3 regions of the Paraburkholderia sp. GAS32 genome follow, and region 1 is predicted to be linked to each of the others. Evidence: riboswitches for the same ligand, from Rfam matches in the RefSeq annotation. Region 1 holds a riboswitch; each other region holds the start of a gene.
What was found. Region 1 has a riboswitch for cobalamin ahead of cobA (uroporphyrinogen-III C-methyltransferase). Riboswitches for the same ligand answer to the same signal wherever they lie in the genome.
Positions count from the first base shown of each region.

Region 2: another riboswitch for cobalamin. It lies ahead of P3T25_RS34690 (CbtB domain-containing protein); the one in region 1 lies ahead of cobA (uroporphyrinogen-III C-methyltransferase).
Region 3: another riboswitch for cobalamin. It lies ahead of P3T25_RS05250 (precorrin-3B synthase); the one in region 1 lies ahead of cobA (uroporphyrinogen-III C-methyltransferase).

Region 1 is NZ_JBNPVS010000077.1:6,518-12,575, reverse strand. Features, by position in the region: gene P3T25_RS45930 (cobyrinate a,c-diamide synthase) at 1-1,256, opposite strand, end outside; gene cobO (cob(I)yrinic acid a,c-diamide adenosyltransferase) at 1,260-1,862, opposite strand; gene cobA (uroporphyrinogen-III C-methyltransferase) at 1,859-3,127, opposite strand; cobalamin riboswitch at 3,352-3,579, opposite strand; cobalamin riboswitch at 3,659-3,931, shown strand; gene cobW (cobalamin biosynthesis protein CobW) at 4,117-5,220, shown strand; gene cobN (cobaltochelatase subunit CobN) at 5,227-6,058, shown strand, end outside.
Region 2 is NZ_JBNPVS010000038.1:73,855-79,912, reverse strand. Features, by position in the region: gene P3T25_RS34705 (VOC family protein) at 1-289, opposite strand, end outside; gene P3T25_RS34700 (ABC transporter substrate-binding protein) at 347-1,531, opposite strand; gene P3T25_RS34695 (CbtA family protein) at 1,756-2,502, opposite strand; gene P3T25_RS34690 (CbtB domain-containing protein) at 2,514-2,735, opposite strand; adenosylcobalamin (AdoCbl) riboswitch at 2,789-2,876, opposite strand; gene P3T25_RS34685 (histidine phosphatase family protein) at 2,972-3,586, shown strand; gene P3T25_RS34680 (hypothetical protein) at 3,624-4,064, opposite strand; gene P3T25_RS34675 (alpha/beta hydrolase) at 4,110-5,120, opposite strand; partial or broken gene P3T25_RS34670 (MFS transporter) at 5,164-6,058, opposite strand, start outside.
Region 3 is NZ_JBNPVS010000003.1:281,792-287,849, forward strand. Features, by position in the region: gene P3T25_RS05250 (precorrin-3B synthase) at 1-855, opposite strand, end outside; cobalamin riboswitch at 940-1,118, opposite strand; gene cbiE (precorrin-6y C5,15-methyltransferase (decarboxylating) subunit CbiE) at 1,203-2,549, shown strand; gene P3T25_RS05260 (cobalt-precorrin-5B (C(1))-methyltransferase) at 2,549-3,637, shown strand; gene P3T25_RS05265 (cobalt-precorrin-6A reductase) at 3,634-4,356, shown strand; gene cobM (precorrin-4 C(11)-methyltransferase) at 4,403-5,131, shown strand; gene P3T25_RS05275 (polyamine ABC transporter substrate-binding protein) at 5,151-6,058, opposite strand, start outside.

The DNA of each region.
Region 1 (6,058 bases):
TTGGAGGGCCAATAAGCATGCATATAGGTTGCCACGATCGAGCCGGCGCGGAATACGGCCTCGCCGGGGGCATCGTTATTTGGCCGGGTGGCTGAACGCAGCGGCGTGAGCGGCGTCGTCAGCTTTGAGTAGTGAAATGTGTGGCCGGTCATTGAACCGTGCAGGCTGTCGATCTGTTGCATGCCGAGCGCGGTGAAGCGCGTTTGCATTGTTGCATGGCCGGGCAGCAGGCCGAGCATCGGCGTTGTGGTGCCGCCCGTGTCGGTCAACTGTTCAAGCAGGTAGAGCATACCGCCGCATTCGGCGACGACCGGTTTGCCTGCTGCAGCATGCGCGAGAATCGTTGCGGCACTGCGCAGATTGCGGGCGAGCAATTCCGCATGCAGTTCGGGATAGCCGCCTGGCAGGTACAGGGCGTCGGCATGCTCCGGCAGCGCTTCATCGGCGAGCGGTGAGAAATAATCGATGTGCGCGCCGAGTGTCGCCAACAGCGTGACGTTGGCCGGATAGATGAACGAGAATGCGGCATCGCGCGCAATGGCGATGCGCTTGCCTTCCAGAAGACGCGGCGGTGCTTCTTCTATAGGCGTGCCGAATTCGACCGGCGGCGGCAATTTGGCCAGCGCGGTTTGCGCGAGCGCATCGGCGGCGCGATCCAGACGTGTGTCAAGATCGTCGATCTCCGCCGCCTGATGCAAGCCGAGATGGCGGTCGGGCAGCTCGATCTCGTCGTTGCCGCTGATGTGCCCGCACCAGCGCAGGTCCGGCGGCAAAGTCTCTTCAAGCATTTGCGCGTGCCTTGGCGAACCGACCCGATTGGCGAGCACGCCGTAAAACGGTACCTCCGGCCTGAATTGCGCAAGGCCGAAAGCGACCGCGCCGAAGGTCTGCGCCATGGCTTTCGCCGAAATCACCGCGAGTACCGGCACGCCGAATGTGGTTGCCAGATCTGCGCTGCTCGGCGTGCCGTCGAACAGACCCATCACGCCTTCGATCAGAATCAGATCCGCTTCGGCGGCCGCCTGCGCGAGCAGATTGCGACAGGCCGACTCACCCACCATCCACAGATCGAGCGACAGGACTGGCGCCCCGCTGGCACGCGCCAGGATCATCGGGTCGAGAAAGTCGGGGCCGGTCTTGAATACGCGCACGCGTCGCCCCTGTCGCCGATGGTAGCGAGCCAGACCCGCGGTAATCGTGGTCTTGCCTTGGCCCGACGCGGGCGCGCTAATGAACAGGGCGGGGCACGCGGACATCGCTCAGAACTCCACGCCACGCTGCGCTTTCACGCCTTGCTCGCGATACGGGTGCTTGACGATGCGCATTTCGGTGACGAGGTCGGCGGCTTCGATCAGCGCGTCCGGCGCGTGACGGCCGGTCACCACCACGTGCAGCATCGCCGCGCGCGCGTTCAGTACCGACAGTACTTCGTCGAGCGGCAGGTATTCGTATTTCAGCACGGTGTTCAGTTCGTCGAGGATCACCATCTGATAGTCGCCGCTTTCGATCATGCGACGTGCTTCGTTCCACCCTTTGCGCGCGGTGGCGATGTCGGCGTCGCGATTCTGCGTGTTCCAGGTGTAGCCGTCGCCCATCGTGACGAAGTCGCAATTGGCGATTGCGCCGAGGAAGTCGCGCTCCGACGTATGCAGCGCGCCCTTGATGAATTGCACGACGCCGAGGCGCATGCCGTGCCCGAGCACGCGCACGGCCATGCCGAACGCTGCGGTGGTTTTGCCTTTGCCGGTGCCGGTATTGACGATCAGCAGACCTTTTTCGACGGTGGCGCTGGCCTGCTTTTTCTCATGGCCCTCGCGCCGGCGTTCGGTCATGCGCTGATGGGATTCGGGATCGGTCTTCATGGGAGGTCCTGTTCTTGAGCGTCGGTGTTTGTGTGTTCGCGGGCGGGGCGGGCGGTGGTCGATGCTATCGCGACTGTGACGCCGGCGTGTACGGTTTTGCGCACGAGTAGCCGTGCGTTGGGGGTGTCGGCTGCAGACGAGGCAACTGGGGTAATTGATCCAACCGATGCATGGGCCGCACCAGGTACGCTGGCTGCACCAGATTCGGCCGCCGCAGCGAGCAAGGCGCACGGCTCACAGACGCCGTCTATGCCGAGATGCTCGCGTGCGGCCGCCGACGGATCGTCCACGGAGATCGCCGCAATTTGCTCGCGGCTGAACAGCTTCAGCGGCAGCGCATGACGTGCGCAGAATTCGAGTAAGCCGGCTTCCTGGGCTTTGACGTCGACCGAGGCGATCGTGCTGATTTCGTCGAATGGATGCGAGCCGAGCGTGGCACGTACAGCCGTTTCGATTTCCTCGGCGGAGCTGTGCAAACGACAACCGATACCGACCGTTAGCGTTTTCATTGCGTGTCCGCGGGGTTCGCTGCCAACATTCACCGCATGCCGCGCCAACGCCAGCGACGCCACACCGCCGATCACCACGATCGCCGGCGAGCCGAGCCCGGCGCGCGAGACCGTATCCGCGAACTCGCCGAGCCGCGCGAGCGCATGCCGTTGCTCGGGGCGCGTAGCCGATTCGATCGCCGCGCACGGCGTATCGGCGCTCATCCCGGCCGCGAGCAACGCGTCGACGATTTCGTTCAGCCGCCGCATGCCCATGTAAATCACCAGCGTCATCCGCGTGGCGACGAGCGCGGCCCAGTCCGGCTCGCCGCTGCCGGCGCCGTGTCCGGTGACGAACACCACACCTTGCGCGTGATCGCGATGCGTCACAGGAATGCCGATTGCCGCGGGCGCCGCAATCCCGGCGGTGATGCCGTTGATCACGTCCACGCGGATGCCCGCGGCATGTAGCGCTTGCTGTTCTTCGCCGCCACGGCCGAACACGAACGGATCGCCGCCTTTCAAACGGGCGACGCTGCGTCCCGCCTGCAGATGTTCGAGCATTTGCGCGACGATGCCGGCCTGCGGCGTCGACGGATGCCCGCCACGTTTGCCGACGTACACGACCAGCGCGTCGGCGCGCGCGAACTGCAGCACGTCGGGGTTCACCAGATCGTCGACCAGGACCACATCGGCTTGCGCCAACGCGCGCGTTGCCTTGAGCGTCATCAGTTCGACATCGCCGGGGCCGGCGCCGATCAGCCAGGCGCGGCTCATTGCGGCGTGCATGGCGTGCGCCATGTCGTGATAAACGGAAACGGATGAGGCTCGATGAGGCCGGAGGCGACGGAAATTGAGGTCATGCGGTGCTACGGATTACGCGCGACGAATAACGCTGCTCGCCGCGTTTCTCACAGGGAAACGCCAACGGCCGCGCGACGTCGTGCTTCAGCGCCTTCACATCCGTCCCTCGCGGATTCCGGCGGCCGGCAGCGTGACGTTCGCTGCCTCCGCGTCTGGCCGGTATCCGGGCTGGCGGCCTCATGCGTTTTGCCTTCCCGTCCGGATTCGTCGGACAGTGGCATCAAAAACGCATGCGCGATGCGAAAGCACCGCAGGTCGCTTACCGTTGCGGGGACAGCACAGGTTGAGCGCAGCGAGCGCGGCCTGTTTCCCGTTTAACTGCACATGTGAACGCATATGCGGGCACCAAACGCGCGCATACGATAGCACACGGCGGGCCGCGCCGGCACTGTGGAAAGGCCTTGCCGCAGCCCGCGGTTCCTTGACGGCACGGGGCGCTCGGCCTACACTCGCACGCACTTTGGTGCTCGCGTGCGCGCTCGTGCGCATGCAGTTAAACGGGAAACAGGGTGCCCACCTGCAATGGACCGGGTCAACCTGTGCTGCCCCCGCAACGGTAAGCGAAAAGCGGTGCGTTCAAGAGCGCCGCGGAGCCGGCTTCGATGTCCACGCGCAAGGCCGCGTCGGCATATAACCACTGGGCGAGAAACCACTCGTCCGGGAAGGGGAAGCGGCGCTTTCGCCAGCCCGGATACCGGCCAGACTACGAAGAACGACCATCGCGGGGATGCGGTGGCGCGTTCATGACCTCATTCTCGTTTTCTGTTTTTCGGTTGCCTCGGCAACGCCGTTGTTCGTCCCCGTGTCTGGTTAATGTCGTGGTTTGGGGCATGTGCCCCGTTTGCCCAACCTGTACACAATGCGCCGGCGTGCACGAGCAGCTCCTACGGATGGACCTCACGATGCAAACTCAAATGCGCAAGATCCCCGTCACCATCGTCACGGGCTTTCTCGGCAGCGGCAAGACCACGCTGCTGCGGCACATTCTTCAGCATGCGGGCGGCAAGCGCATCGCGGTGATCGTCAACGAGTTCGGCGAACTCGGCATCGACGGGGAAATCCTCAAGGGTTGCGGCATCGGCTGCGATGAAAACGGCGTCGAAACCGAAGGGCAACTGTATGAACTCGCGAACGGCTGCCTGTGCTGCACCGTGCAGGAAGAGTTTTTCCCGGTGATGGAAAAGCTGGTGGAGCGCCGCGAGCAGATCGATCATGTATTGATCGAGACGTCCGGCCTCGCATTGCCGAAGCCGCTGGTCCAGGCGTTCAACTGGCCGCAGATCAAGAATAGCTTTACCGTCGACGCGGTCGTTACCGTGGTTGACGGCCCGGCCGCGGCGAGCGGCCAGTTCGCCGACAACCCGGTCGCCGTGGATGCGCAACGCAAGGCCGATCCGAATCTCGATCACGAATCGCCGTTGCACGAATTGTTCGAAGACCAATTGTCGGCGGCCGATCTGGTGATTCTGAACAAAACGGATCTGCTCGACGACGCGCAGCAGGCTTCTGTCGAGGCCACCATCCGCGAAGAAATTCCGCCGCAAGTGAAGATCGTGCGCGCGCAGATGGGTCAACTCGACCTGCATACGCTGCTGGGCCTTGAAGCGGCGTCGGAAGAAACGATTCATCTGCGCCACGACCATCACGGTTCGGCCGAAGACGCCGATCACCATCACGACGAGTTCGATTCGGTGGTGGTGCACGCGAATGTTTCGTCGCGCGAAGCCGTGATCGCCGCGTTGCAGGGCCTCGTCGAAACCAACACGATTTACCGCGTGAAAGGGTTCGCGGCGTTGCCGGGTGCGGCGATGCGCTTGGTGATCCAGGGCGTGGGCCGTCGTTTCGATAGTTATTTCGACCGGCGCTGGCAAGCGGGTGAAACGGGCGCAGAGCAACAAAGCCGCTTCGTGCTGATCGGCGAAGACCTCGACCAGGCCGCGCTGCAACAGGCATTCGACGCTGCGTTGGGCGCCGTCGCGAACAGCGCCCAGCCGCAACAGGCGTAACCTGTCATGCATCTGCTGCGCACTACGCCGGGCGGTTTTGTCGACGATACACAGGGCGTGATCCGGATCGATCAACGGCCCGCCGATATCGTGGTGCTCAGCTCCGCGGATACCACGCTGTCGTTGCTCGCGAGCGTGTTTCCTCGTCTGGGCGCGGGTTTTCCGAGCGTGCGGCTTGCGAACGTCACGTATTTGCGGCAACCGGCTTCGGTCGATTTCTATGTCGAAGACGTGTTGCAGCATGCGCGTGTCGTGGTGGTCGATCATCTCGGCGGCGAGGCGTACTGGCCGTACGGCATCGAACAGGTGGTCGCGCTCGCCGAGCGCAAGCAGCAGACGCTCGCGATGTTCTCCGGCGATCTGCAGGAAGACCCGAATCTTCTCGCGCGCAGCACCGCCGACGCCGATCTGTGTCATCAGCTATGGCGCTATCTGCGTGAAGGCGGCCCGCAGAATGCCGAGGCGTTCCTGCGCTTTCTCGCGTACCGCGCGCTTGGCTGGGGGCGCGAGCCTGCGCTGCCGCGCGCGTTGCCTGCCGCGACGCTCTACCATCCCGAACGCGACACGCCGACCATTGCCGACTGGCAGGCGCGCTGGCGGGAGGGCGCGCCGGTCGCTGCGATTCTGTTCTACAAGGCGCATCTGCAAGCGGCCAACACGGCCGTGTTCGACGCCCTGATCGATGCGCTCGAAGCGCAAGGCCTGAATCCGCTGCCGATCGCGATTACCTCGCTTAAAGACGCGATGAGCCGCGACGTCGTACAGCAGTTGTGCGCGCAACATGATGTCGCGCTGGTGCTGAATACAACCGCATTCGCCGCGTCCGCTATCGATGACC
Region 2 (6,058 bases), on a different contig from region 1:
CATGCGCGGCGTCAATCACAGCACCCACGCTCGACGGCAACAACGCGTAATCAACAAATCCATCGCCATGACGCTGCCCCACATCCCACCAGCGACGCTGCGGCGCCGCCTGCAAGAAAGCGATCAGCTCGATGTAACTGCCGTCGGCGAAACCGATTAGCGCGTTGTGCGTCACGCCATCGGCATGGGTACCGCCTTGCTGCACGGTGAAACCGAGCGCCGTGAAATCTTCAATGGTCTGCGTCAGGTCGTGGACGCGAATCACAATGTGGTCGAGTAAAAGGCTCATGGCACAAAAGACGTGAATGTTGTGAATGTTCGGAGCGTTCGACATACAGCGAAATACCTACTTCTGGGCAACCGTCGCCTTACTCTCAAGCAACGCCCACTTGTCGTTCTTCACCACCACGTTGATGTTTTTCACGCCGATCACACGACGCGTCGCCGGATCGAAATTGGCCTTGCCGAACACGACGCTCGGAATGTCATGCAGCTTCGGCAGCGCATCGCGCACGGCTTTGCGGTCGGGGCCGCCGGCGCGCAGCGCATAGGCGGCGATGATGACAGCGTCATACGCATAAGCATTGAAAGCGTCCGGCTCACGGTGGTATTTCGCCTCGAAGCGTTTGACGAAGCTTTGCACTTCAGGCCCGGATTCACCAGGGAAGAAGCTGGTGTTCGTCGCCACACCGTTGACAGCCGTCCCGCCGAGTTCGAGGAATTTCGGCGAATACACGGAACTGGCTGCGGCGATCGGCAGGTTGATACCGCTTGTGCGCGCCTGGCGGGCGATCTGCGCGCCGTCGGAGTAGTACGAGATCAACACGATGCCATCCGGATTCGCAGCGCTCACGCGCACCAGCGTCGCGCGGAAATCTTTCTCGGCCGACTGATAGCCCTCTGCCGCCACGACTTGCGCACCGCGTTCGTTGGCGGCTTTGACGAAGACGTCCTTGCTGGTGCGTCCCCAGTCGGTGTTCAGATAGAGCACGGCGATGCGCTTGAGGCCGAGCGTTTTCACGGCGAGGTCGGCAAGCAGCGGCTGGGCGTCGGCCTGGCTGACTGACGGGCTCCAGATGTAGTCGCCGCCTTTGGTGAAGTCAGGATGCGAGTTGGTGAAACCGAGTTGCACGAGGCCGGCATGCTGATAAATCGGCGAGGCGGCCATCGAAGCCGGACTGGAGAAGTCGCCGAGTTCGATCAGGATGCGCGGGTCGTTGACGAATTTCTGCGCGATCGTGATGGACTGGCGCGGGTCGCTCTGGCTGTCCTCGAAGACGTAGTTCAGCGGGCGGCCGTTGATGCGGTTGTGGCTGTTGATCTCATCCAATGCAAGATCGAAGCCGGCTTTCCATTGCGCGCCGTACTGAGCGTTCTGTCCGGTCAGCGGGCCGCTGACGCCTATCAGGATCGGATCGCCCGAAGGTGGCGCTGCGATTGCCGTTGTCGTCGTTATTGCCGATGCGGCCAGCAGCAGAAGTGTCGTGATGCGAGTGGCCCATGATGGGCGCAGGTTTGATGTATTCGACATGGCTCCAGGCTCGGTTTGCTTGAGATTGGAGTGTGTCGGATTTGCCCCGGCTTCGGGCAACCAAGCGATTCGCATAACGTTATGCGGCCATGGAACTTGTCCACAGAAAATGTTCGCAAGCCTGTGGATAACATTCCTGCAAACGCGCCAAGTACTTGATGTATTTAACTTCTCTCGCGCTGCACGCCGGCGTGACCGCGGCTCGCGCGGTCACGCCATTCACATCAAAGGTAAGCGGACTTCGCGGCGCTGCGGCTCGCGGGAGCCAGCAATTTGCTTCGCTCGACGAGGGCGCCGAACAGCAGCCCAACTGTCGTCCACATAACCACCTGCATGCCGATGGCCGCGACGCGGAACTTCCACAGCAGCACCGCCGGGAAAGCCGCCGGCACTTCGTTGATCGTCGGCATCGACAGTTGCACGGCAGCAATGATCACGACGAACACCAGGCCCGCCACAATCGAGCCATTCCACGCGCCCAGCTTCAGCGCCGCGCGGCGCCGAACCTTCAGCGAGAACACCATTGCGGCCAGCGAGATCGCGATCATCAGGAAGAACAAGCCGGTCCGCGTCCCGATCGTCTCGGGGTCGCCCACCGAAGGGGGATTCGCCGGGTACTTGATGTTCGGAACGATCACCAGCGCAATAAACGCGCCAAGCGCGAGCCATGCGGACAACGCGCGCGCACTCAGCGCGCCGACGCGGCCATACGCATACGCGAACACCAGCGAGAACAGGCCACCGAACGCGGCGCCGTACGTGACCACGCCAGTCAACAATCCCAGGCCCGCCTGGGTGCCGCGGCTCACCAGTTCGGATTCGGGCGCTTCGCCTTTGGCGGCGTCGGCCTTTTCCTCGAAGGAAATCGCCTGGTCGACCTGCGGTTCGCCCACCAATCTCGCGAAGCCGAACGTGAGCAATCCCGCGGCGATGCCTGCAAGCATCCCGCGTACCAACAATTTACCAACCATGTTCGACTCCGTTAGTGGCAGGGAAAGCCGAGCAGATGGCGGCCGTCGTGCACGAATTCATGCACATACATGCCAGGCACCAGCGACGTGGCACCCTGTTCCGCACCAACGAAATACAGCGCGAGCAACAGCAGCAAGCCGCCAAACACGACCCAAGGCAGCAATTCACGCAGCGGAATCGGCGTGGGTTGGGCGACAGGCTGTGTCGTGGAATCGAAAACAGCGTTGGTCATAATTGACATCTCCTGGGGGTAACGCGCCCCGATAGTCGATTGAAGAGGGATGGTGCGAAGCTCAGGTCTGGCTTTCGGCTCGTGAATGCCGATTACAGTGGCGCGACCGCGCCGGGCTCTCACCGGCTTCCGTGCTTCGCAGTGACGCTATTCTACGCGCTAAACTTTGCCTCCCGGCAACGTAAAGCATGCACGCGGCGTCCCGCTTTAGTCCGGTCTTTATGGAAATCAACTGAATGGACACACGGCTGTTACTGATCAGCCACGCATCGACCGCGGCGATGCGCGCGGGCCGCTTCCCCGCCGACGACCCGCTCGATGCACGTGGCCTCGCCGAAGCGGCCGCCGCACGAGCACGCCTGTCGATTCCGGACGACGCGGCGGTTTTCGTCAGCCCGGCCGTTTGTGCGCGCGACACGGCGTCGGCCCTGGGGCTCGGTGCCGCGGCATTGGGCCAAGGCACATCGGTCGACAAAGGACTGGCGGATATGGACTACGGCCTGTGGCATGGCCGCCGCCTTGCCGATCTCGCGCTCGAAGCATCGCACGACCTCGCCACTTGGACACATGATCCCGACGCAGCCGCGCACGGCGGCGAGTCATTCAGTCAACTCGTGAAGCGGGTGGGACAGTGGCTCGATGCGCTAAACGGTGCGTTGAGCGAGGGCGTCATACTAGGCAACACGCAAAACGTGGTCGCCGTCACGCACGCGCCTGTGATCCGGGCCGCGATCGTTCATGCGCTTGGAGCGCCGCCGGCCGTGTTTCCACGCATCGAGATCGCGCCGCTCTCGATGGTCGAGTTGCGACGCTCGCGACGCGGCTGGACATGGTGGCCGGCGTCGCAATAAGGGCCGCGCGCGGACAGCCCGAAACGCATCTGCCCACTCATTTGCCCGATACAACCAGCCGCAACTTGCTCGAATCAGCCCGCGTCAATGTGATATCGGTCCGTTTGGCGCGCGTGCCCAGATAAAAATGCTGACGTCCGGGTGAATTCTGGTCATGCGTCGCGTCCGGCAGGCACGAGGCGATGTCCGCCGCGACGCCCTGCAGCGCGTCCGCACTCGAACCGGCGTCGTGATGCGGCGTCCACGTGCATTGATAACTCCCGCGGCTCGCCGAACACTGGGCGTCATCGCCGTAGGGTTGCGCGACGCCCTTGCCGTCTTCCGGTGTCAGTGAAGCCAGGCCGTCCGGCGCAGCCGCAACGATCCGTTTGAGCGATGCGCACGGGCTAGGCGCATCGTCGGCATTCGCGCTGCACGGCAGCAAGGCGCTAAGCGATACAGCGGCGATCGTGGCCGCGAGGATTCGGGTCTTGTTCATGTCGGCACAGTCCTTTGAAAGCTGGCCTTATCGCAGTAGCACGCTTCATGCCTTGCCGAACAACGCCGCCAGCCCCTGCACCGATGCAAAAATCCCCTTCGTATCGTGCCCAACGCCGTCGATCACAAACGTACGATGCTTCGCCGCCCCTTCCGGATGCCTCGCCGCCATATAGCGCGCGTAAGCCAGTCCGCGCCCCAGCCGATGCTCGCCTTGAGTCTGCGCAGCGCATGAACGGTCGAGTGCCGGATGCTGCGGATCGCAATCCGCGCCGCCGAGCAGCACAGTGACGTCGCGGCGCGCATAGCGCGATTCGAGCGCATCAGCGGAGCCCGCCTCCCCGCCACTCGAAGCATAGGCAGGCAAATCTTCGAGCCCATACTTCCAGCGATTAAACGACGGGCACGCCGCCGCATCGAACGCCGCGAATTCACCGGACGCGGTCGGCCGCATCGCGTCGAAGTACACATACGACGAAGGATTCGCGACCACATAGCGCGGCGCGATTCCGCGCGCGACGAGCGGCGCCTCACCTCGCGTCACCACGGCATAGCGCTGCACCACCTGGCCACCACCCGAATGCCCGGCGATCACCACCTCGGTTAGCGACGCAAACTGCGCGCTCGACGCCAGCGTCTGCAGGATGGCGTCGAGTACATCGAACGAACTGAGCGGCGCCGGACCTTCGGCGTTGTCGCCGCCCATCCAGCCAGCCCATTCCCAATGCAGCGTGGATGACGGCAACACATGCGCGCTAACGTCGGCACTCGCGAGGAATTGCGGCACGATCAGCAGCGTATCGGCTGCATCGCCACCAGCAAGTGCGCACGCGCGCTCCGCCAGATGGAAGTACGTGTCCGCGTTGCGCAGGCGTCCGTGAATCAGAATCACGGCACGCTTGACGTCACACGTCGGCGCAAGCCAGTCGCCGTTCGCGAACACCGGCACGGTGCCGCTGCCCGCAGGCGTCGCGACACTCAGGTGCCGGCTGGCGACGACAGCGACCGGACGTTCATTCGGTGCGCGTTCGTCATCTGTTATCAAAGGCTGGGTCATGCAATAAGCTCGTGGGTCATCTAATCAGTCTGGCTAGTGGCGGTTAACGCGTGACGAACTTCGCCGTTGCGCCGCCCGGCTCACGTCCCGAGCGCGTGAAATACACCATCGCGAGCGACACGCAACCGGCAAAGATCAGGTAGAACGCCGGCGTCAGACTGCTGCCAGTCAGATGCGTCAAGCCGGTGATGGTGAGCGGCGCCATGCCGCCGAACAGCGTCACCGCAATGTTGTACGACAGCGCCACGCCCGCCGAACGGCTGCGCACCGGAAACAGCGTCGCGAGCATGCCGGGGTGCGAACCGGACATGGCGGCGAGGAACACCGTCGCGACCATCTGCGCGATGAACAGATGCCCCGGCGTGGGATTCGTCACGACGAAGTGATAAAGCGGATATACGCAGACCATCCACGTGATTACGATCGGATAGAACAGCCGGTACGCGCCGTAACGATCGGCAAGCTTGCCGGACAGCGGAAACAGGAACAGATTCAGCACGCCCGACACAAACGCGCCGAGCAGCGCGGTGGACAGCGGCAGATGCAATTGCCGCTCGACATAGACCGACAAATACGAGTGCCACACATAATTGGTCGCCGCGCCGATGATGATCACGCCCATCGCGCAAATCGCCGCGTCTCCGTTATCGTGGAAGAACTGGCGCACCGTTGCGCGCGGCGGCTTATCCTTTTGATCGAGCAAGCGCCCGAACTCCGGCGATTCCGCCACGCGATGCCGGATGTAGAAACCGAACGGCCCCGCCAACGCGCCGAACAGAAACGGCAGGCGCCAGCCCCACGCCCCAGTTGCTCATGCGTGAGCTGCGTGGTCAGCAGATAGCCGACGCCTGACGAAAGCAGCAACGCGAACGCCTGCGCCGACATATTGAAGCTGCCGTAGAACATCTTCTTGTGCGGCGGCGCGTACTCGACCAGCA
Region 3 (6,058 bases), on a different contig from region 1:
GGCGAGAGCGCCTGCGTAATTCGGATGAGGATGGTCAACGGCGCTATGCGAGCCGGTACGCGCGATATGCTGGAAGGCATCGGCATCGGCATCGGCATCGGCATCGGCATTGACGTCAACGTCCGCGTTCGCCACAGCAGGCGGACAACCTGCCAATCCAAGCACAAATCGCACACCGTCTTCAGCTTGCGTCGCCGCGAGCCAGACATCATGTGGATGATCGAGTCTGGCAAGACGCTCACCACCATCGAGCAGTAGCGCGAATTTGGGCGATAGCGCCGCGAAACGCGCTTCGGATTGCAGCAACGTGAGCAGTTCGACGCAAAGCGGCCTCGTATCGAACAGCGCAAATGGATCGCGCCCGGCAGTTGGGCTCACCATCACATTGCGCACATCGTCCGCAGCGGACGCCGAAATTGCGGTAGGAGCTTGTCGTGCGGTCGTCGGTCGCGTATTCGAAGCATCCGCTGCGCCGAACCGAGATGCGGTTGAAGTATTTGCCAAGGTCTTTAGCAGCAAGCTGTCAGCATCCACCGCACCGGTCGCCCGAATCGGCCCAAGCCCCGCATCGACCAGCGCCGCGATCAACGCCGCTTCATGCCCGCTTCGCACGCCACGCACCTGCAGATTCGCGCGATTGGTCAGCTCGACCACACCGGCCGCATGCCGCTCGCTGACGTCGGCGATCACCGCGGCCTGCGCCGCGCTCAACTCACCGCCGGGCAATTTGATCCGGCAAATCCCCCCATCGCGCGCCGCGACGATGCGCAGCAGCCCCGGGCACGCCGAGGGCCGCAGCGCGAGGGCCGCATCGGGCAAAGCAGTGGAGGGCGAAGCTTGATTCAAGACGGACACCGGGTTTAGCGTCGCGCGACGGCCCGAGCAAGCCGCAAAGCGGCGATTGCTGCGGCATCGGTACACCCCGCCCGATGTAGGCTGGCACGAACAGTCTGGCCGGCAGGTCTCCTGGCTGGCAGGTCATGGTCCGCCGCGGCCTTCCCGGTCGAACCAGTGGCGCGGAGCGCAGGCGGACTCGCTGCATACAGTTGCGGGGGCAGCCACAGCAACACTGTGTTCCCTCTTCGGCCCCGAAGGGCACCGGCGGCTGTATTATGCCTTTTTTCGAACAGCACAACGAGGCTGGACGCTTTGATCGGCGTGGCACAGCGCATTATTTGAAGATACAGAATGAGGATGGATGCATGCCGGCGTGGCTGACCGTGGTGGGCATAGGCGATGACGGCTTCGCCGGCTTGGGGAGGCCCGCGCGGCGTGCTTTGCTGGAAGCGTCGGTGGTTTATGGCGGCGAACGTCATCTGGCGATGCTGCCCGCACGCCTCGCCGCGCGCCGTGAGGCATGGCCCAGGCCGTTCGATCTCGCGCCTTTGCTGGCCGAGCGTACGGGGTCGGTGTGTGTGCTGGCGAGTGGGGATCCGATGCTGTTCGGCGTCGGCGCGACCCTCGCGCGGCAGTTGCCGGCAGGCGAGTTGCGGGTATTGCCGGCGCCGTCGTCGTTGTCGCTGGCGGCCGCGCGGCTTGGCTGGCCGTTGCAGGACGTCGCCACGGTTTCGCTGGTGGGAAGGCCATTGCCGACGCTGAATGCTCATCTGCACGACGGCGCGCGCGTCTTCGTGCTGAGTGCCGATGGGCGCACGCCCGCCGCGCTGGCCGAACTGCTGAATGCGCGCGGTTTCGGCGCGACCCGGATGACCGTGCTGGAACATTTGGGCGGCGATCTGGAGCGGTGTATCGATGGCCGTGCGGACCAGTGGTCTGCGGGCGAAGTGGCAGCGTTGAACCTGATCGCGCTTGAATGCCGTGCAACGGAAGGCGCCCCGCGTTTGCCGCTGACCGTCGGCTTGCCCGACGACGCCTTTCGCCACGACGGTCAGTTGACCAAGCGCGACGTCCGCGCGATCACGCTGGCACGCCTCGCGCCGACGCCCGGCGAATTGCTATGGGACGTGGGCGCGGGCAGCGGCTCGATCGGCATCGAATGGATGCGCGCGCACCCGACCTGCCGCGCGATTGCGATCGAAGGGCACGCGGAGCGGCAGCGGTTCATCGAGCACAATCGCGATGCGTTGGGCGTGCCGGGTCTGCAACTGGTGGCTGGCCGCGCGCCTGATGCGCTGGAAGGATTGGCTGTGCCGGATGCCGTGTTCATCGGCGGTGGCGTGACGGTGCCGGGCGTGCTCGACGCGTGCTGGGCGCGTCTGCGCGACGGCGGACGTCTGGTTGCCAATGCCGTGACCTTGCAAGGCGAGGCCGCGCTGGCAGCGTGGCGTGAGCAACACGGTGGCACGTTGACCCGCATTGCGCTGGCCGACGCACAGCCGCTTGGCGGCTTCGATACGTGGCGCCAGGCGCTGCCGATCACGCTGCTGGAGGTCACGAAGCTGGCTGACGGCGCCGACGGCACGTTCCGTGCGAGCGGCGCGAACAGCACGAGCAATACGAGCAGCACGAACGGCGCTAGTGGCATCAATGCCGCCATATGCACATCCGGCACCTCAGCCACCCCCGCAGACTCACCACCCCACCCGTAATGCGCGAAGAGACGCCCGAACAACCCGCGCCGCTGCGTAGCGGCTACACGACCGGCAGTTGCGCCACCGCGACGTCGCTCGCGGCCGCGCGTCTGTTGCTCGCGGGTATCGTCAGCGAGGTCGCGGAGATCGTGTTGCCGAAGGGCCAGCATGTGCCGATGCCGCTGGTGTTCTGCCGCCTGACCGCCGACGGCGCGGAAGCGGGCACGGTGAAAGACGCTGGCGACGACCCCGACGTGACACACGGCGCGATCGTATTCGCCCGCGTGCGACTGCTTGCCGAACCGGGTGTGATCTTCCGCGCAGGGCCAGGCGTTGGCACCGTGACGCGCGCCGGCCTCACGCTGCCCGTCGGCGAACCAGCGATCAATCCGGTCCCGCGCAAGATGATGACCGAGCATCTGACCGAGCTCGCGGCGGAACATGGGTACGGCGGCGGCTTCGAAGTGACGATCGGCGTCGAAGGCGGCGAAGCACTTGCACTGAAAACGATGAACCCGCGCCTCGGCATTCTCGGCGGCTTGTCGATTCTCGGCACTACCGGCATCGTCCGGCCGTTCTCGTGCTCGGCCTATATCGCATCGATTCATCAGGGCATCGACGTCGCGCGGGCGAACGGTTACCTGCATCTCGCGGCCTGCACCGGCAACGCAAGCGAAGACGCGATGCGCGCGCATTACGGTCTGCCGGACATCGCGCTGATCGAAATGGGCGACTTCGTCGGCGCGGTGCTCAAGCATATGAAGCGTGCGCCGGTCGAGCGCTTGAGCGTGTGCGGCGGCTTCGGCAAACTCAGCAAACTGGCGGCCGGGCATCTCGATCTGCATAGCCGCAATTCGAGCATCGATCTGGAACGGCTTGCGACCTGGGCTGCGGAGTATGGCGCCGACGACGCGTTGCAGGCGGCGATCCTCGCCGCCAATACGAGTCAGCAGGCGGTCGCGTTGGCTCACGCGCGGCAGGTACCACTCGGCGATATCGTCTGCCGTCACGCGCTGGCCGTCGCGCGCGCTATCGTGCCGCCGCAGGTCGCGGTCGAAATGTTTGCGATCGATCGCCAGGGCAATCTGATCGGAGCCGCGCAATAATGCGGGTCCTGCTGCTCGGCGGCACCGGCGACGCTTTGCGGATCGCCAGACAGCTCGGCCCTGAGCATGTGTACAGTCTCGCGGGCCTTGGCAAGGTGCCGGACGATCTGTCATGCGAGGTGCGCGTGGGCGGCTTCGGTGGCAGCGAAGGGTTGGCGCGTTATATCGAGGACAGACGCATTAGCCTCGTGATCGACGCGACACATCCGTACGCCGCGCAGATCAGCGCCAATGCCGCGAAAGCGAGCGGCGCCGCGCAGGTACCGTGCTGGGCGCTGCGCCGCGAGGGCTGGCAGCCGCAAGCTGGCGACGACTGGCGCATGGTCGACGATTGGACCGAACTTACGGCCGCGCTTGCTTCATTCAAGCGACCACTGTTCACGCTCGGACGCGAACCGCTCGCGCATCTCGACGAAATCCCGCCGCAGCAATTCTGGACAATACGCTGCCTCGGCGCACACGAAGCCAATCCACGTGCGCGAATTCTGGCGACACGCGGGCCGTTTACGCTCGAAGGGGAGCGAGCGCTGTTCAGCGCGGAAGCATTCGATGTCGTCGTCAGCAAAAACAGCGGCGGCAGCGCCACCGAAGCGAAACTCGAGGTCGCGCGCGAACGCGGCTTGCCGGTGGTTATGCTGCGACGCCCTGAATTGCCCGCAGTCGATCGCGAGTTTGCTAGCGTGGCCGACTTGCTGGAAGCGTTGCAAGTCTCAGGTTAAATGGCGCATGCATGTCATGCCGGCCAAACGAATCATGGAGTAACGAATGACGGTGTTTTTTATCGGCGCGGGTCCCGGCGACCCGGAACTGATCACGGTGAAAGGGCAACGCCTTGTGCGCGGCTGCCCCGTGATCCTGTACGCCGGCTCGCTGGTGCCGGCCGCTGTGCTCGAGGGGCATAGCGCGGAGCAAGTCGTCAATACCGCCGAACTCGACCTCGATCAGATCGTCGCGTTACTCAAGGCCGCACACGACAAAGGCCAGGACGTGGCACGCGTGCATTCCGGCGACCCGTCCTTGTATGGCGCGATCGGCGAGCAGATCCGCAGACTTCGCGAACTCGACATTCCCTACGAGGTCGTACCGGGCGTGACGGCAACCGCGGCATGCGCGGCGACCCTCGGCTGCGAACTCACCTTGCCCAATATTTCGCAGACGCTGATCCTCACGCGCTTTGCAAGCAAAACGACGATGCCGGAAGGCGAACAACTCGCCGACCTCGCGAGACATCGCGCGACGATGGCGATTCACCTCGGCGTGCGCCATCTTGCCCGCATCGTCGATGAACTACGGCCGCATTACGGCGGCGCGTGTCCGATCGCGGTGATCTATCGTGCGAGCTGGCCGGATGAAGAAAAGATCACCGGCACGCTCGACGATATCGTCGGCAAAGTGCAGTCCACCAACATAGAGCGGACTGCGCTGATCCTGGTGGGACAGGTGCTGGCGGCTGAAGGATTCGCGGAGTCGACGTTGTACGCGAAAGGCGGCTGATCCGTACACCGCCGATTCGTTATCCCCCTGTTTTCAACTGCGCCCACAACCTGCCCTCCAGACGTTTGATCTGAGCGGGCAAGGGCTTGAGCAGAAACAGCGTTTTCAACACGGACTCAGGCGGATACACGGTCGGATCGTTGAGGATTTCCGGCCGCACGAATTTGCGCGCGGCGGCGTCCGCATTCGGATAGAACACCTCATTGGTAATCCCGGCATGAACCTCGGGGCGCTCGATGTAGTTGATCCAGTCGAGCGCCGCCTCCGGATGCGGCGCATCCTTCGGGATCGCCATCATGTCGAACCACACCGGCGCACCGCCTTGAGGGATGAAGTATTTGACCTCGTAACTCTTGTTGGCATCGCGCGCGCGATGGCTCGCCATCGACACGTCACCCGACCAGCTCAACGCGAAACAGATGTCATCGCCCGCGAGATCGTTGATATAACTCGTCGCGTTGAACTGCGTGATGTACGGGCGGATCTTCTTTAGCGCGTCGTACGCGGCCTGGTAGTCGGCCGGATTCACGCTGTTCGGATCGCGCCCGAGATAGTGCAGTGTGACCGCGAACACATCGGTCGGCGCATCGAGTAGGGATACGCCGCAACTCTTCAGCTTGCTCAGATATTCGGGCTTGAAGAGGATGTCCCAGTTATCGAGCGGCGCATCGTTGCCAAGAATCTTTTTGACCCGCGTGACGTTGTAGCCGAGCCCCGTGGTGCCCCACGCCCACGGCACCGCGTACTGGTTGCCGGGGTCCGCATCGGCGACCAGCTTGAGCAGACTGTGGTCGAGGTTCACCAGGTTCGGCAGTTTCGATTTGTCGAGCTTCTGGTAGATGCCGGCAGCGATCTGCTGGGCGAGAAAGTTCGAGGTCGGCACCACGACGTCGTAACCGGTAGAACCCGTCAGCAGTTTCGCCTGCA